Regions from separate parts of the Buttiauxella sp. 3AFRM03 genome, predicted to be linked through region 2. Evidence: riboswitches for the same ligand, from Rfam matches in the RefSeq annotation. Region 2 holds a riboswitch; each other region holds the start of a gene.
The links. Region 2 has a riboswitch for cobalamin ahead of btuB (TonB-dependent vitamin B12 receptor BtuB). Riboswitches for the same ligand answer to the same signal wherever they lie in the genome.

Region 1: another riboswitch for cobalamin. It lies ahead of D8682_RS24200 (cobyrinate a,c-diamide synthase); the one in region 2 lies ahead of btuB (TonB-dependent vitamin B12 receptor BtuB).
Region 3: another riboswitch for cobalamin. It lies ahead of D8682_RS20825 (cobyrinate a,c-diamide synthase); the one in region 2 lies ahead of btuB (TonB-dependent vitamin B12 receptor BtuB).

Annotation. Positions count from the first base shown of each region.
Region 1 covers NZ_CP033076.1:4,871,522-4,877,692, forward strand. The annotation lists gene dacD (serine-type D-Ala-D-Ala carboxypeptidase DacD) at 1-746, shown strand, start outside; gene sbmC (DNA gyrase inhibitor SbmC) at 965-1,435, shown strand; gene D8682_RS24190 (FUSC family protein) at 1,526-2,584, shown strand; gene D8682_RS24195 (DUF496 family protein) at 2,740-3,060, shown strand; cobalamin riboswitch at 3,363-3,540, shown strand; gene D8682_RS24200 (cobyrinate a,c-diamide synthase) at 3,643-5,025, shown strand; gene cbiB (adenosylcobinamide-phosphate synthase CbiB) at 5,022-5,981, shown strand; gene D8682_RS24210 (cobalt-precorrin-8 methylmutase) at 5,991-6,171, shown strand, end outside.
Region 2 covers NZ_CP033076.1:2,864,337-2,870,507, forward strand. The annotation lists gene murI (glutamate racemase) at 201-1,067, opposite strand; gene btuB (TonB-dependent vitamin B12 receptor BtuB) at 1,012-2,883, opposite strand; cobalamin riboswitch at 2,952-3,143, opposite strand; gene trmA (tRNA (uridine(54)-C5)-methyltransferase TrmA) at 3,253-4,353, shown strand; gene D8682_RS14870 (YijD family membrane protein) at 4,398-4,754, opposite strand; gene fabR (HTH-type transcriptional repressor FabR) at 4,769-5,413, opposite strand; gene sthA (Si-specific NAD(P)(+) transhydrogenase) at 5,607-6,171, shown strand, end outside.
Region 3 covers NZ_CP033076.1:4,147,479-4,153,649, forward strand. The annotation lists gene D8682_RS20820 (L-threonine kinase) at 9-875, opposite strand; cobalamin riboswitch at 1,309-1,484, shown strand; gene D8682_RS20825 (cobyrinate a,c-diamide synthase) at 1,580-2,959, shown strand; gene cbiB (adenosylcobinamide-phosphate synthase CbiB) at 2,956-3,915, shown strand; gene D8682_RS20835 (cobalt-precorrin-8 methylmutase) at 3,926-4,555, shown strand; gene cbiD (cobalt-precorrin-5B (C(1))-methyltransferase CbiD) at 4,555-5,691, shown strand; gene D8682_RS20845 (cobalt-precorrin-7 (C(5))-methyltransferase) at 5,685-6,171, shown strand, end outside.

The DNA of each region.
Region 1 (6,171 bases), 2.0 Mb from region 2:
TCGCCGGTGGGCAGCCACAATTTGTAGCGATGATGAACAAATACGTGCAGCAGCTCCGCCTGCGCGATACCCACTTCGAAACGGTTCATGGTCTGGATGCACCTGGCCAGCACAGCACAGCCTATGATCTTGCGGTACTTTCGCGTGCAATAATCCACGGTGAACCCGAGTTTTATCACATGTATAGCGAGCGCAGCCTCACCTGGAATGGCATCACGCAACAGAACCGTAATGGTTTGTTGTGGGACAAAGGGCTGAATGTGGACGGCCTGAAGACCGGCCATACTGCGAGCGCTGGCTTTAATCTTATTGCGTCAAGCGTGGTCGGTGAGCGCCGTTTAATTGCGGTGGTCATGGGCGCTGAAAGCCCGAAAGGGCGCGAAGATCAGGCGCGGAAATTACTGCACTGGGGCCAGGATAATTTCGATACCGTACAGGTTCTGCATAAAGGCAAAAAAATTGGTACTGAGGCTATCTGGTACGGTGATAAAAAACAGATCGAAGTTGGTACAAATCAGGATGTTTTTTTGGCGCTGCCAAAATCTGAAGTCCCTAACATCAAAGCTAAATATGTCCTCGACAAGCAAGAGATCGAAGCGCCGATTGCTGCCAACCAACATGTGGGTGAAATCGAGCTTTTTGATCGCGACAAGCTGATTGCCCACTGGCCGTTGGTGACGCTAACGGGCGTCAAAAAGGGCAGCACATGGTCGCGGTTTAGCGACTATCTGAGCCACAAATTGTAATTCCTTAATCAGTGTTAAAAGGGTCGACAGTCATGTCGGCCCTTTTTTTCATCTGAACGGCTGGTCTGTACTACGATCTACAGGCGGATCTACAGGCGAAAGTTTTTCAAAAAGCGATCCTGCTCGCAAAGTAACCACATCACCCTGACAATGGATTGTTTCCCTGCACAAGAGTGGTGTATAAGCATACAGTGTTTTTAAATCTGTCAGGAGGTCATATGGAATTTAACGTACAACAAGTGAATGAACGTAAAGTCGCTGGTTTTCATATGGTTGGGCCGTGGGAACAAACGGTCCATCAGGGCTTTGAGCAACTTGCCCTGTGGGTCAAAACCCACCAGATAGCCGGGGAAGAATGGCTGGCGGTTTATTACGACAACCCCGACGTTGTACCCGCAGAAAAACTGCGCTGCGACACCGTGGTCTCGGTGGCTGAAAACTTTACCGTGCCGGATAACAGTGAAGGCGTGATTGTGACGAGCATCCAGGGCGGCCAGTATGCGGTGGCACGCGCCCGGGTTGATGACAACGACTTTGCCAAGCCGTGGAATCTGTTTTTTGACAGCGTCCTTGCTAATAATAGCTACCAGATAACCGGAAAACCCTGCTTCGAACACTATCTTAACGATGGTTCAGAAAGTGGAGTCTGGGAAATAGACATGTATATTCCGGTGGCAGATCAAGTCTGATGCTAAAGGGGGCTTATGCCCCCTAACTTTGTGATGTTCATTCCATAAAAACAGGTACAATCCCGTTTTTTATTTTCTGGGGAACTGAGTGTGCGTCCTGACAAATCACTAAGCCCATTTGAGATCCGCATATACCGCAATTACCGTATCGTGCATGGGATCCGCATCGCACTGGCTTTTATTCTCACCTTTCTTATTGTTCATCTTCTGAAAGTGCCCGAAGGGACATGGCCGTTGATCACGCTTGTGGTGGTCATGGGGCCGATCTCTTTTTGGGGCAACGTCGTGCCACGCGCCTTTGAGCGAATTGGTGGGACGATATGCGGTGCAGTCATGGGACTTGTGGCGCTGAAACTTGAGCTGTTCTCGCTACCGCTGATGTTGGTGTGGTGTGCCATTGCCATGTTCATCTGCGGCTATCTGGCGCTGGGGAAACGCCCGTATCAGGCTCTGCTGATTGGCATCACCCTTGCGGTGGTGGTTGGCGCACCGGCAGGAGACATGGAAATTGCCCTTTGGCGCAGCGGCGATGTCATCTTCGGCTCGTTGCTGGCGATGTTATTTACCAGCATTTATCCGCAGCGCGCCTTTATCCACTGGCGCATACAAATGGCGAACTTCGTCACTGCCTTTGGTCGGGTTTACAACGCGGGCTTCTCACCTAATTTATTAGAGCGCCCAAGGCTTGAAAAACACTTACACAAAGTGTTGAGTGATGTCGTAAGAATGCGTGCACTCATCGGGCCAAGCAGCAAAGAAACGCATATTCAAAAGTCTATCTTCGAGGCAATACAAACCGTCAGCCGCAATCTGGTGTGCACTCTTGAGTTGCAGGTCAACGCTTACTGGGCATCAAGGGAAAGCCACTTCCTGATGATCAACGCACACACGCTGCGCGAAACGCAACAAATGACCCAGGGCACGCTTGCCGCCATCGCACTGGCCTTGCACGATGGCAACCCGTCGACGATTTCAGCGAACAATGAAAAGCTGACTGAAATCGTCAGCGAGTTGCGCGAGCTCATACAAAATGGCCAAAATGGGAAACTTCAGGAAACGCCTATTCATGGTTACGTCTGGCTGAGTCTGGAACTTGCTCGTCAACTAGAATTGCTGTCGCAGTTGATCTGTCGCGCGTTACGCAAATAATTGCTCAGCCTGGTGTGAATTGCTGGTTTCGATTCAGCAGCAATTGAGGTTAAGATAGCGAAACAATGAATTATCAGCGGCTGCCGCTACCATTAAGGTTATCTTATGGCGGCTGTCTTAACGAATCCGAGTATGAAATTAGCAGGGGTATAAAAATGGAACCAATCAAACCATCTTTCCAGGACGTGCTTGAGTTCGTGCGTCTGTTCCGTCGCAAAAACAAACTGCAGCGTGAAATCCAGGACGTACAGAAAAAGATCCGTGATAACTCAAAACGTGTTCTGCTGCTTGATAACCTGAGCGACTACATCAAACCGGGTATGAGCATTGAAGCTATTCAAGGCATCATCGCCAGCATGAAAACCGACTATGAAGACCGTGTTGATGACTACATCATCAAAAACGCTGAACTGTCTAAAGAGCGTCGTGAAATTTCCAAAAAACTGAAAGTCATGGGCGAAATCAAGGCCGATTAATTAGCTGTCGTAGTGTGGATAAGCGAAAGCGTCATCCACCGTTTGCGCCAGTGTTGTCGGATGGCGCTTCGCTTAGCTGACCTACGCAGAGTTTTTCCAACAGTGTTACCAACCGCCGCCAGGCGGTTTTTTTTATCCCCAGTCTCTGGGGGCAGATACGCGTCAGCGACATTTACCGTAAAGATTAAAAAATCAGTAAAAATTGTCATAGCGCAACTCTCGAAATCTATTAGCTTTTACACTGTGTCTGCTTTTAAATATTTAAGAGTGTGATGCTTTGAAGGTCATGCTCGCAATAACTGACTCGTTTATGCCACGCGATTAACCAAAATAGTCCGTGGCTGGGAAGGGGGTGACAATCCCCCGCAGCCCCCGCTGCTGTGATGCCGACGAACCCGCAAAACCACTGATCTAATGATTGGGAAGGGCGGGCGAGAGAGACGCTAAGCCAGAAGACCGACTTGTCATCCTTATTCTCAACAACTCCTTCGGTGGGAAGTCAGTTGTCATCAGATGCGTGCAGCCTCAGGGTGCGCGTACGTGCTGACATCCGTGCTTTGCCGAAACAGTGATAAGGCAACCATGGCAGCGGCAGCAAAACACGCATTCGTCATTGCAGGCACCAGCAGCGGCTGTGGTAAAACCACCGTCACGCTCGGGCTGCTCCGCGCCTTCATGCAACGCAACCTTTGCGTTCAACCCTTCAAAATTGGCCCCGACTACCTCGACAGCGGTTGGCACAGTGCAGTAAGTGGCATTGCCTCGCGCAATCTCGATGCTTTCATGTTGCCCACTTCCACGCTAAATGGTTTGTTCGCTAAACAAATGCAGCACGCAGATGTCGCCGTCATCGAAGGGGTGATGGGGTTGTACGACGGCTACGGCACCGACCCCAACTATTGCAGCAGCGCCGCGATGGCTAAACAGCTCGGTTGCCCGGTGATATTGCTGGTCGACGGCAAAGCGGTGTCTACCTCCATTGCCGCCACTGTCATGGGCTTCCAGCGCTTTGACCCAACGCTAAACATCGCAGGCGTTATCCTCAATCGCGTCAACAGCGACAGCCACTACCAGTTACTTGCTGATGCCATCACCCGTTACTGCGGCTTGCCCGTCTTAGGGCGCTTGCCGGTGATGGCCGATGTCGAGTTACCGTCGCGCCACCTCGGCCTGGTTCCGGCACAAGAACACTCCCCGCAAGATGAACGCTGGCAGCGCCTGGTGCAGCAAATTGAAGAAACCGTTAACCTCGACCATCTTCTGGCGTTATCTCGCCTTAATACCCTGCCTCAGGGTGCTGCGCCCGCCATTGCTGATGCCGCACTGGCCGACGGGCTAACACTCGCCCTTGCTGAAGACGAAGCTTTCAACTTCTACTATCCCGATAACCTCGAAATGCTCGAGCACGCCGGGGTGAAAATCCAGCGCTTCAGCCCGCTGCATGACGCAAAAATCCCTGACTGCCAGATGATTTGGCTTGGCGGTGGTTACCCCGAAGTCCATGTGGCAAAACTCGCCGCGAACAGTCGCATGCGCGAATCCCTGCAAGCTGCCCATCAACAGCACATTCCGCTGTATGCCGAATGTGGCGGCTTAATGTATTTGGGCGAAACGCTGACTGACAGCGAAGGCGAAACCCACGCGATGTGCGGCGTGTTGCCAGGCCATAGCCAGATGGGCCAACGCCTGACACGTTTTGGCTATTGCGAGGCCACCGCTGTGCAAAACACCTTGCTGGCGAAAAAAGGCGAAACCTTGCGTGGCCACGAATTTCATTACTCCGATTTCAACGGCCCGTTGCCCGCAGCGTTAGATTGCTGCAAATGGCGTGATGGTGTCGCCGTTTCCCGCTGGCAGGGAGGCGTTCAGCAGCAGGCGACTTTTGCCAGCTACCTGCATGTCCATTTCGCTCAACGCGCGAATTTGCTCAACCCCTGGCTAACGCTTGCGAGGAATCACCTATGACATTGCTTGCCTGGGCCATGGCCTGGCTGCTGGATTACTGGTTTGGCGACCCGCCGCACTGGCCTCATCCGGTGCGCTGGATAGGCAATCTAATCACCGTAACCCAACGCATTATTCGCCAATTTTGCAAAAGTGACCGCGCGCTGAAAATCGGTGGTGGCGTGCTGTGGCTGGTGGTGGTCGGCACCACATGGGGCGTGAGCTGGGGCGTATTGTATCTCGCCAACCTGCTGCATCCGTGGCTCGGGTGGTTAGTCGAAGTGTGGATGATTTACACCGTACTTGCCGCACGTTGCCTGAGCGATGCCGCACTCGACGTTTACCGCGCGCTCAAACATGGAACCCTTGCCGAAAGCCGCGAAAAATTGTCGTGGATTGTTGGGCGCGACACCTCGCAACTTGAGCGCCCGCAAATCACTCGCGCGGTGGTAGAAACCGTGGCTGAAAATAGTGTCGATGGCGTGATAGCTCCGCTGTTTTTCCTGCTGTTAGGCGGCGCACCGCTGGCGATGGCCTACAAAGCGGTCAACACGCTGGACTCGATGGTGGGGTACAAAACTGAAAAATACCGTGCCATTGGTTATGTCAGCGCCCGGCTCGATGACCTTGCCAATTATTTTCCTGCTCGCCTGAGCTGGCTGCTACTGACCATCGCCGCTTTTTGCTTACGGGCTAATCCCCGTCAGGCTCTGCGCATTGGCTGGCGCGATCGCTATCAACACAGCAGCCCAAACTGTGCCTGGTCTGAAGCCACGGTTGCAGGCGCACTAGGGATCAGGCTCGGTGGGCCGAACACCTATTTTGGCGAGCGGGTAGAAAAACCGTGGATGGGCGATGAGCATCGCGGCGTCGCCATCGACGACATTACCCGCACTATTCAACTGATGATGTTGGCTTCCCTGTTGGCTTTACTGCTCTTTGCTGCCATGCGCGCACTCGTGCTCGGCATCGCTTAAGGACACCCGATGAACTACCTGCAACAACCGCAGCTTATTGAACAACACAGCTTTGAAATCATTAGCGAAATAATTGCTGCTGAGCACCCAGCGTATCGTTTTAACGATGCGACCGAGGAAGCGATAATCAAACGGGTTATCCACACCACCGCCGATTTCGAGTGGCTGGATATTCTGTGGTTTTCGCCGG
Region 2 (6,171 bases):
GAGTTACGCGCTTCCGCTTGCTAACTCGAGGTGGCGTATATTACGCTTTCCTCTTTCAGAGTCAAGCGTTTATTTTCGCTTTTCATCTGGCTGACGGGCCGGTTTGTAAGCCGTTGTGCCGTGTCAGTGGAGGCGCAGTATAGGGATTTTCTGGAGGCTGACAACCCCTATTTTCAATTTTTATTTCAACCGTCGATTTTTTATTCAAAATTGCTACGAACAGCCAGTTTTTCTAGTCTTGGGAAGCCATAACGCTGCAAAACGGGTGTTAATTGTGCAATCTCAGGAGTCAGCCCCATACAGAATGCAATATTCTCATCAGAAGATACTGCATGCGGAGATTCATGCTCTAAAAGCCATACAGTACGGCGAGCAATCGCAGCACCGGAATCTATCAGCCTTGTGCCTTCGGGTAAGACTTGTAGCAACTCTTCTTCTAATAGAGGGAAATGGGTGCAACCTAATACCACGGTATCTGGCGGCTCCTTCATTCGCAGCCATGGACGAAGAATCTTGCGTAGTTCCTCAAGATCTACAGGCTGACCATGCAGCTTGGCTTCCGCTAATTCCACCAGCTCTGCCGAACCGAGCATTTCGATTTTGCATTCCGACGCAAAGCGTGCGACCAGTTCGTGAGTATAAGGGCGGCGAACAGTGCCGCGAGTCGCCAGCAAACCTACAACGCCGTTAGTCGTCAAACGCGCTGCCGGCTTAATAGCAGGAACGACGCCCACCACAGGGAATGCGAATTTCTCACGCAGAGCGGGAAGTGAGACGGTACTTGCCGTATTACAGGCGATGATGGCGAGTGCGAGTGGGTAGCGTTCCTGAACCGCAGTAACAATTTCGACTACGCGTTCAACAATGAACTCTTCGCTTTTCTCGCCGTAGGGGAATGCTACGTTGTCGAAAGCATAAATGTAGTGCAGGTCAGGCAAAAGCTGCCGGACTTCATCATACACAGAAAGCCCACCGACACCGGAGTCAAAAACCAGTACGGTGGGACGTGTATTAGAAGGTATAGCTGCCAGAGAGATAGTATTCCCGTCCTGGGGTTTGATAGCCATAAACCGTCTCGTAATCTTTATCGAACAGGTTGGCGATTCTACCACGAACAGTGAGATGAGAGGTGACCGGATATGAAGCCGCTACATCAACTGTGCTATAACTCGGCAAAATTTGCTGAGTCGGGTTATAAGCAGAGGTGTTGTTGTCGTAGCGTTTGCCGTAATACTGCCACGCTACATCCATATTCACGTTAAACATCACCCAGTCGAGCTGGTACTTAGCCTGGCGCTTAGCGCGGCGAGCCAGCACTTCATCACTCTGGTCATCACGCGGATCCATATACTGCAACGTTAGCTTATGAGTAAAGATGCCAGTATCCACGCTACCGACCCATTCCAGTCCTTTGATAGTCGCAGATTTGATGTTGTCATAAGACCCGTCATAAGTGACCGGGTCGGAGTAGTAGGTAATCAGATTTTCAATCGTGTAGTGATAAGCAGACAAACGCCAGTCCACAGGACCTGTTAATCCTTCAAGCCCAGCTTCCCATTGTTTGGATTCTTCTGGTTTCAGATTTGGATTGGAGTCGATACCAAAGCGCGTGGAGCCATATTGTTGCCCGAGGGAAGGTGCAAGGAAGCCCGTGCCATAAGAAACTGTCGCACGATACCCTTCAACGAATTCCCATCCAGCCGCGGTTTGCCATGTACCGTGCCAACCGAATTGCTCGTCGTGGTCTTCACGACCTGAAGCTTCCAGGGTCACATCGCCAAACTGCTGCTGACCACTCAAGTAGACGCCCGTGTTATCACGGTTATAACTGTCAGACATGACTGTGTCAGAAGAAGTCAGACGCTGTTGCTGCCAATCAATACCTGCGCTGATCGAGCCATTCCCGACAACAAAGTTGTTACCCCACTGGACGTTGCGTTGGGTCATATAGTCGAGCGTCGTACCGTCGTTATAGCGGCCATACACGCTGCTATAGTTATAGTCCTTCACTTTTTGATAGCTCGCCAACAGCTGCGAAGAGTAGATCCCGGAATGGAAACGCAGGCCCGCATCGTAGTTCTGGTTATAGAGTTGATGCTCGTCTGCGCTATACGCCGGAGTATAAGGAGGCGCACCTAAATCGTAATCGCTGTTGTTGGAATAGCCATAAGTACGGAAGAAGCCGTCAAACTCCTCGCTAAACTTATGCTCCAGGCCAGCCCAATAGCTTTTGCTACGGTAACCATCTCTATCGTTATCACCGCTATAAGTAGAATGCGGCTGAACGTTAAAACCCTTAGTGGTTTCGTATGAGCCAGACACTGTCGCTACCGTATCGCCAAAACGCTGGCGCCAGGAACCATCATATTGCTGATAGCTATCCGAACCCACACCCGCATTGATTTGCGACTTTTCTTCATCGCTCTGCGTGATGATGTTAACCACGCCGCCAATCGCGCCAGAACCGTAAACCGCGGAACGTGGGCCACGAATGTATTCCACGCGCTGCACTAAAGAAATCGGGATTTGGCTAACATCCGAGGAGTTGGAAATGCCAGGGCGGGCAAGCGGAATACCATCCACCAGCACCAATACATGGCTGGCGCTGGTGCCACGGACAGACATTGAAGAACTCTGCCCAAGACCACCATACTGAGCAATATCGACGCCAGGTAAACGACGCATGACATCGTTCATCGATTTTGCCTGCCATTGGTCGATCTCTTCCCGGGTCACAATATCAGTTGGCGCCAGAACGGTATTGACGGGTTGCTGAAAACGGTTGGCCGTTACCACCAGAGTATCGTCAGAATTGCTGTCTTGCGCCCAGCCTGAAAAAGCCGTTACGGACAGAGCCGTAAGCAGCGAAAGTTTTTTTACCATCATTTTAATAAGCATCCGCTTTCCAATAAGGATGCCGCAGACATAACCGATAGCACGCGATAGTTATGCAGATTGCGACGTATACCGGCAGGTCTTCGGGCTTGGAGGTGTGTGACTACTGGATGATGACTTCCCGCTTTGTTTAGCAGTGTCTGCACTTGGCGCTCATCCCACCGTTCCTTACCGCTGCGCGTCAGCCCCAGAGTTGCACTGGGTTCCCTTTTAACTCATGTAAAAAGGCCGGAAGCGCTATGCTACGATTTTGTTAATAAGATTGTCCAGACACATCAAAATGCAACAGCACTGGACATCATCAACCTATTCCCTACAATCGCCGCGTAGTTTGACTTTATTAACAGGTAGCAGCTCATGACTCCCGAACATCTCCCAATTGAACAGTACGACGCGCAACTGGCCGAAAAAGTCGCCCGCTTGCAAAGCATGATGGCCCCTTTTGCAGCACCAGCGCCGGAGGTGTTCCGTTCGCCAACCAGCCACTATCGGATGCGTGCTGAATTTCGTATCTGGCATGATGAAGACGACCTGTACCACATCATGTTTGACCAGGAGACAAAGCAGCGCATCCGGGTTAACACCTTCCCGGCAGCCAGCACACTTATCAACGCGTTGATGCCTGCGATGCTCGACGGCGTGCGTGATATTCCCGCCCTGCGCCACAAACTCTTCCAGATTGATTATCTGACGACGATGAGCAACCAGGCGGTTGTCTCGATGCTTTACCACCGGAAATTGGGTGAAGAGTGGCAGCAACACGCTGAAGCACTGCGCGACAATCTGCGGGCTCAGGGTTTCAATGTTCATTTAATTGGCCGTGCGACCAAAACCAAAATCGAGCTGGATCAGGATTTCATCGATGAGCGTTTGACTGTTGCCGGTAAAGAGATGATTTATCGCCAGGTGGAAAACAGTTTCACGCAACCCAACGCGGCGATGAATGTTCATATGCTGGAATGGGCGCTGGATGCCACGCACGGTTCAAAAGGCGATCTGCTGGAACTGTATTGCGGTAACGGTAACTTCTCGCTGGCACTGGCTCGCAACTTTAATCGCGTGCTGGCAACTGAAATCGCCAAGCCGTCTGTTGCTGCCGCGCAATACAATATTGAAGCGAATGAAATTGAAAACGTGCAAATCATTCGTATGGCCGCGGAAGATTTTACCCAGGCGATGAATGGCGTGCGCGAGTTTAACCGCCTGAAAGGTATCGACCTGAAAAGCTACCAGTGCGAAACCATTTTCGTCGATCCACCACGCAGTGGTCTGGATGCTGACACCGTGAAAATGGTGCAGGCGTATCCGCGCATCCTTTATATCTCCTGCAACCCGCAAACCCTTTGCGAGAACCTGGAAACATTAAGCGAAACCCATAACGTGTCACGGCTGGCGCTATTTGACCAATTCCCGTACACGCACCATATGGAATGCGGTGTGTGGCTAACACGCAAATAGCAAAACGGACGCCTCGGCGTCCGTTTTTGTTTTAGAGCAGGCTGCTATTCCGTCACCTGGGATTTACGTGCGCGGATTTTAATACCAATCCAGAACAACAATGCGACCGAAAGAACCGCTGGCAAGAAGTTGGAGCCAATAGCTGGATATTCAGCGCGTACCACTGCGCTATACAGCAACACGCCCAACACGAAACAAGCCGCTGCGATACTTGGCAAACCCACCGGCATCGTGCGGTTTTGGTAGCGTTGATGCAAACAGTACACCGTCAGCACCAGCGCGATAATTGGAAAAATGGAAAACGGCACAACCGAGCTGAACACTGCGGCAAACGTTCCGTTGATCGCAAGGCCTGCAATAAACGCTAACCCGAGCGTACCTCTATCTTGTAACTGTTTCATTGCCCTTCCTTCATTCACTCTTCAGATATTTGAGCCAATGCCATTTTTTCTTGCTCCCGGCGATACCAGTAATACGCACCTTTGGAAATCATGCGCAACTGAAGTACCAGACGCTCTTCAAGCTGACGACGCTGATCGGCATCGACGTCTAACGCTTCGGCACCAGCACTAAAAACAATCGTCACCATCGCTTCTGCCTGCGCTTCAGTAAAGCTGCGCGACATACGATTTTCGAGTTCCAGATAATCAGCAAGTTCCGCAATAAAGTGCTGAATTTCACGCGCGACGGCGGCACGAAATGCGGCTGACGTTCCAGAACGCTCACGTAAAAGCAAACGGAACGCGTTGGGATTATTACCGATAAATTCCATAAATGTTGAGACGGAGGTACGAATTACGCTTCCTCCTTTGGCAATTCTTTGGCGGGCCTGGCGCATTAACTGGCGCAGCATCAGTCCACTCTCGTCGACCATTGTCAGCCCAAGCTCATCAACGTCACGGAAATGGCGATAAAACGATGTTGGCGCAATACCAGCCTCACGAGCGACCTCGCGCAAACTCAGGCTGGCAAAACTTCGTTCAGCACTTAACTGGCTAAACGCGGCTTCCACCAGAGAACGCCTGGTTTTTTCTTTTTGTTGCGCTCTTACACCCATCATGTTGCCTGAATCCCTTAAATCGAGCCCGCACTATACCAGAGAATAACTTAACTGCTTTTATACAGGATTGTGAATGATTGTTTACGCGACCCTCCTCGCGTTACGCAGTAAAAAGCACAACGACAATTGGGTTATCCCGGCGTTGATGTTACCATCGTGTTGCTTTTATGTATAAGAACAGGTAAGCCTTACCATGTCACACACCTACGATTATGACGCAATAGTAATTGGTTCCGGTCCTGGCGGCGAAGGCGCTGCAATGGGGCTGGTGAAACTTGGAGCAAGGGTAGCTGTCGTCGAGCGCTACCATAATGTGGGTGGCGGTTGTACCCACTGGGGAACCATCCCCTCGAAAGCCCTCCGCCACGCCGTCAGCCGCATTATCGAATTTAATCAAAACCCTTTATACAGCGACCACACCCATCTTCTCCGTTCTTCCTTCGCCGACATTCTTAATCACGCCGACAGCGTTATTAACCAACAAACTCGCATGCGCCAGAGCTTCTACGAGCGCAACCGCTGCGAGATGCTGCAGGGCGATGCACGTTTTGTAGATGAACACACCATCTCGCTGGAATGCCACGATGGCTCGGTAGAAATGATCACCGCCGATAAATTTATTATCGCCTGTGGTTCACGCCCTTATCGTCCACCAGAAGTCGATTTCAGCCACCCACGCGTGTACGACAGCGATTCCATTCTTAACCTGCACCACGAACCACGCCACGTCATTATTTATGGTGCTGGGGTAATTGGTT
Region 3 (6,171 bases), 1.3 Mb from region 2:
AACGGTGATCACAGCAAGGCCACGCCGCCTTCGACCATCTTCAACAAGTGATGCATCGGCCAGTGTGGAGTTAAGCGTTTTTCCGTCAATAGCCCTATCACCCGCTCTACATCATGCTTGTTGCGGTCTAACAACAACCCCACCACGCTGCCGCTGTGCGCGACATTAATACCGTAGAGATCGCACTCTTCAACCAATGATAACAAGGCGTTAAATTCCGGTTTAGGCAAAATATTCTGGCTCGCCACGGCGCTAAGCGTGGCGGCTTCACCCATCAAACGTGGGTTGTTCTGCGCGCACGCTTGCTGAATTTTCCCCCAGGCTGTTTCCAGTTCAGGGGCATGCCGTTGCAGCAACGTGTTTCTTTCCATGCGGTGATAATCTGCAGTCCGCAAAGTCAGTGGGCTTTCAAGCACCAGCAGATCCAGCGCCGGTTGCGAGTCACAGGCGATGCGCGTCGCACCTTTGTTATGGTCAAACAACGTCAGGCTGCGAAAAATAGTGCTGTCGGTGGGTTCGAGTGCAACACACTGCGCCGCCAGTGTTTGTTCACTGAGTTCACGGCCTAAATAACTCGCGGTAGCGAGCGCCGTGGCGGCGATATCTGCGGTGCTACTGGCCATTCCCTTGGCGAGCGGAATCGTCGAGTGGCGCTCAATGCGTATTTCACGGCTCAACTCTGCGGGATATTGCCAGTGCGCCAGCAGCTGTTTCACCATTGCGCGCGACAGAGGAAGTTCGCTTGCTAGCGGAGCGCCAGTGGTGACTTCAACGGTGCTGTACCAGTCCACCGGACACGACACCAGCTTTTCGCCGCCAACAATCCACCCCTGGATAAGCTCGCCACAGGATGCAGGACACTGAGCTACTGCCACATTGACCACCTTTTTCACTCAATTATATCTGCGCGATAGTGACATGGCGCTTTATAGGATTTATTGATTTTCCACAATATAGCTTAATCCGCCATGGCGATAAAAAGAATAAAGATGTTATATCTGCGCGCTAATAATATGGCTTTGATTTATTTTCATATTAATATGATTTATTTTCATGAACTTATTTGTCTATTTGGTGTAAGGGTTATTTCATTTAAAAGTGAGGTTTTGTTATTGCTTTACGAAAAGGTAATTAATTGTGGGGCGTGTCAAAGTAAGCGAATTTAATTGGTCTGATAAATTGTCGTAGCGCAATAATTTAATTGCTTAGGCGCTATAACCTGTGTCGAGTTTTTATTTGGCGATATTCAACAGAATTCTTAAATTATGTTTCCACGTATGCGCAACAGTGAATTTACGGCATACGCGGTTAACTGCAATGCTAATAGATACACCACATTGTGTGGTTGGGAAGGGGGTTTAAATCCCCCGCAGCCCCCGCTGCTGTGATGCTGACGAACCCGTGATACCACTGATCGCAAGATTGGGAAGGACGGGTGAGAGTGACGCTAAGCCAGAAGACCAGTCTGTTAGCTAAAAACAACAACTTCGGTGGGAAGTGGGTTGCTCAGAAGCGTCGAGTCGCAAGACTGGGTCAACGCACATCCTGGCACCCGTACCGCCCAGAACAGGATTGGGGTATGGCAGCCAGGAAAAGGACATTCATTGTTGCAGGCACTTCCAGCGGATGTGGCAAAACCACGGTTACGCTGGGTTTGCTTAGCCTCCTCACACAGCGCGGATTGCGTGTACAACCCTGCAAAGTTGGCCCTGACTATCTTGATACTGGCTGGCATAGCGCCGTGACCGGGACTGCCTCCCTGAACCTTGACCGTTTTATGCTGCCGGTTGCCACGTTAAATGCGCTGTTTGCCGAACGTATGCAGCATGCGGATGTGGCGGTGATTGAAGGCGTGATGGGGCTGTTTGATGGCTACGGCATCAGTCCTGATTATTGCAGCACCGCAGGGATGGCGAAGCAACTGAACTGCCCGGTGATTCTGCTGGTCGATGGGAAAGCTGTTTCGACGTCGATTGCCGCGACGGTCATGGGGTTTCAACATTTTGACCCCGCATTAAAGCTGGCGGGCGTGATCGTCAACCGCGTGAATAGCGAAAGCCATTACCAGTTGTTGAAAAGCGCTATTGAACGCTACTGCGGCGTGCCGGTGTTGGGCTACGTTCCCCGTGTTGAAGGGGTTTCGTTACCGGAAAGGCATTTGGGGCTGGTCACCGCACGCGAGTCGGTCGTCAATTCACAACCCTGGGCAGACTTCGCCAGCCAGCTTGAAAAAACGCTGGATATCGACCAGTTGCTGGCACTCAGCGTCTGTGATGCGCTCCCTTCAGGGGCGTGGCCTGAACTGCCAGCCGCCGGCAGTGGAGCAGGGTTAACGCTGGCGCTGGCCGATGACGAGGCGTTCAACTTCTATTACCCCGATAACATTTCTCTTCTTGAGCGTGCTGGCGTGCGCATTGTGCGCTTCAGCCCGCTGCATGACAGCCAGTTACCGGAATGTCAGATGATTTGGCTCGGCGGTGGCTATCCGGAACTCTACGCCGAAAAGCTATCCGCGAACCACACCATGCGCGCTCAAATCCTCGCAGCCCACCAACGAGGCGTGGCGATTTATGGCGAATGCGGCGGCTTGATGTACCTCGGCAGTTCGCTACAAGACAGCCACGGCGCGACTTATCCGATGGTCGGCGCTATTCAAGGCCATAGCGCGATGGGCAAAAAATTAACCCGCTTTGGCTACTGCGAAAGCCGGGCGCTGGCGCCCACCTTGCTGGCTGACACAGGCGAAACGCTGCGTGGTCACGAGTTTCATTATTCTGAATTTACGCCGCAAATCCCTGCGGTGATGGCGTGCAGCAAAACCCGCGACGGCGCAGTTTTACAGGCGTGGTCGGGTGGCTGGCAGGTGGGAAATACCTTCGCCAGCTATCTGCATATTCATTTTGCCCAGCGTCCCACGCTGCTTAATCGCTGGATAAGTGCAGCCAGGAGAGCGAAATGACACTCCTGGCCTGGGCGGTGGCGTGGATTCTGGATCGTCTGCTGGGCGACCCTCACCACTGGCCGCATCCGGTGCGCTGGATTGGCGCACTGACAGCGTTGGCACAACGTATCGTCCGGCGTTACTGCCGTAGCGAAGCGGCCTTGTCCATCGGCGGTGGTTTGATGTGGCTCTGCGTGGTTGGCACCACCTTCGGCGTGGCGTGGGGGCTGCTGCATTTTGCCAATGCCATTCACCCCTGGTTGGGCTGGATTGTCGAAGTGTGGATGATTTTCACGGTGCTTGCTGCCCGCAGCCTCGATGACGCCGCGCGTGACGTGGAGCTGCCGTTAAGTGAGGGCAATCTCGAGGAAAGCCGCAAAAAACTCGCCTGGATTGTCGGGCGCGACACTTCCCAATTGCAAATGCCGCAAATCAATCGCGCGGTAGTGGAAACCGTTGCGGAGAACACCGTGGACGGCGTGATAGCACCACTGTTCTTTTTACTGCTCGGCGGCGCGCCACTGGCGATGGCCTACAAAGCCGTCAACACGCTGGATTCGATGGTCGGCTACAAACACCCAAAATACCGTGCAATCGGTATGGTTAGTGCGCGAATGGACGACCTCGCCAACTTCATTCCGGCGCGTATCAGTTGGTTATTGCTGAGTGCTGCCGCGTGGATGTGCCGCAACAATGCCATCGACGCGCTGCGTATTGGCTGGCGCGATCGCTACAACCACAGCAGCCCCAACTGCGGTTGGTCGGAGGCTACGGTGGCAGGGGCGTTAGGTATTCGTCTCGGCGGGCCAAATGAATACTTCGGGCAACGGATGGACAAACCCTGGCTCGGAGAGGCTTCCCGCGAGATAGCCGTTGGCGATATTTCAGCAACGATTCAATTGATGTGGGTGGCTTCCACGCTGGCGCTGCTGCTGTTTGCGCTGGCGCGGGTTATCTGGTCTGGAGCGGTTTGAGGGCAATATGATGAATTACATACAACAACCACAAGCGATTGAAGCCAAAAGCTTCGTCATTATCGACGAGATTGTCCGGGAAACCCGGCCAGAATACCGTTTTGCCAGCGAGCTGCACGAGGCGGTGATTAAACGGGTTATCCATACCACCGCCGATTTCGACTGGCTGGATATTTTATGGTTTTCCGAACATGCGCTGGACAACTTGTGCGCCGCGTTGCGCAGCGGCTGCACGATTTACACTGACACCACGATGGCGCTTTCCGGGATCAATAAAACGCTGTTAGCCAGTTTCGGTGGCGAGTGCCGTTGCTATATCAGCCATCCCCACGTTGTCCACCAGGCGAAAGAACTGGCGATCACGCGCTCTATGGCGGCGGTTGATCTGGCGATGCAAGAAGAAGGCGAAAAGATCTTTGTCTTTGGTAACGCGCCAACCGCACTGTTCCGCTTGCTGGAAAAGGCGACCCCGGTGCGTGCTGTGGTTGGCGTTCCTGTCGGGTTCGTCGGCGCCGAAGAGTCGAAAGATGCGCTGATTGCCAGCGACCTTCCGGCCATTGCTGCACGCGGGCGTAAGGGCGGTAGTAATGTCGCCGCCGCCATCGTCAACGCCGTGCTGTATCACCTGCGGGAGGCGTGATGAGCGAATCCTTCGAGGCACCGGTGTGGCATAACGGAAAAGCGTTACGCAAAGGCTATACCACCGGCTCCTGCGCAACGGCGGCGGCAAAAGTCGCGGCGCTGATGGTATTACGCCAGCACCTGATTCATCAGGTTTCTATTACCACGCCTTCCGGCGTGACGCTGTGCCTGAATGTTGAATCGCCACAAATCGAAGGGCAGCAAGCGATCGCCGCTATCCGTAAAGACGGCGGTGATGATATTGACGCCACCCACGGCATGTTGATTTTTGCCAGAGTCGCGCTGAACGATTCCGGCGAGATAACCCTTCATGGCGGCGAAGGGGTAGGCAAAGTCACCCGCAAAGGCATTGGCTTGCCCGTCGGCAGTGCCGCGATCAACCGTACGCCACGCCAGACCATTGAATCTGCGGTACGTGAAGTGATTGGCCCGTCGCGTGGTGCGCAGGTGGAAATCTTCGCCCCTGAAGGGGAGCTACGGGCGCAAAAAACCTATAACTCGCGCCTTGGCGTCATCGGCGGTATCTCGATTATTGGCACCACAGGCATTGTGACGCCGATGTCGGAAGAGAGCTGGAAGCGTTCTCTGGCGCTGGAACTGGAGCTGAAACGCGCAGCGGGTCTGGAGCGCATCGTGATGGTGCCTGGCAATCATGGCGAACGTTTCGTACGCGAACAGCTTGGCGTGGACAGCCAGTCCATCGTCACCATGAGCAACTTTGTTGGTTACATGATTTCGGAAGCGGTGCGCCTGGGCTTCCGTCAGATCGTGCTGGTCGGGCATCCGGGGAAGCTGATTAAGGTCGCCGCCGGAATATTCCATACCCACAGCCATATTGCCGACGCGCGCATGGAAATACTGGTCGCCCATCTGGCATTGCTCCACGCGCCTTACGAATTGCTGGCTGCCGTCAGCGAATGCGACACCACCGAAGCGGCGCAAGAGCACATTGACGCCTGGGGTTTCCAGCGCATCTATCACCATCTTGCCGAACGTATTTGTCTGCGGGTTGCCCAGACGCTGCGTTTTACCAGCCAGCCTCCCGTTTGCGATGCCGTGATGTTTTCTTTTGATAACCAACTGTTGGGTAGTAACCGCCCGTTGCAGGAGATAGCGGAGGATTTGCAATGCTGACGGTGGTTGGAATGGGGCCTGCGGGCGTGCAACTGATGACGCCCGCTGCCCGCCAGGCGGTTGCCGAAGCTGAAATTCTGATTGGCGGGAAACGCCATCTGGCGCAGTTCCCTGATTTCAGCGGTGAAACGCGCCAACTTGATGCCGACATCGCCGCTTTACTGAGCTGGATTGAATGCCAGACCGCGCGCCGCGTGGTGGTGCTGGCATCTGGCGATCCGCTGTTTTATGGCATTGGTACGCGAATGGTTGCGCACTTTGGAATCGATCGCCTGAAGGTGATCCCGGGGATCAGCGCGGCGCAATATCTTTGCGCGAAAACCGGCATCGATATGAATGACATCTGGTTAACCAGCAGCCACGGCAGAACAGTCGATTTCGAAGTCCTGGTCCGCCAGCCCAAAGTGGCGATGGTGACCGATAAATTGTGTGGCCCGCGAGAAATCGCCGCTGAGCTGGTCGCCAGAGGCGCCGGGCAAC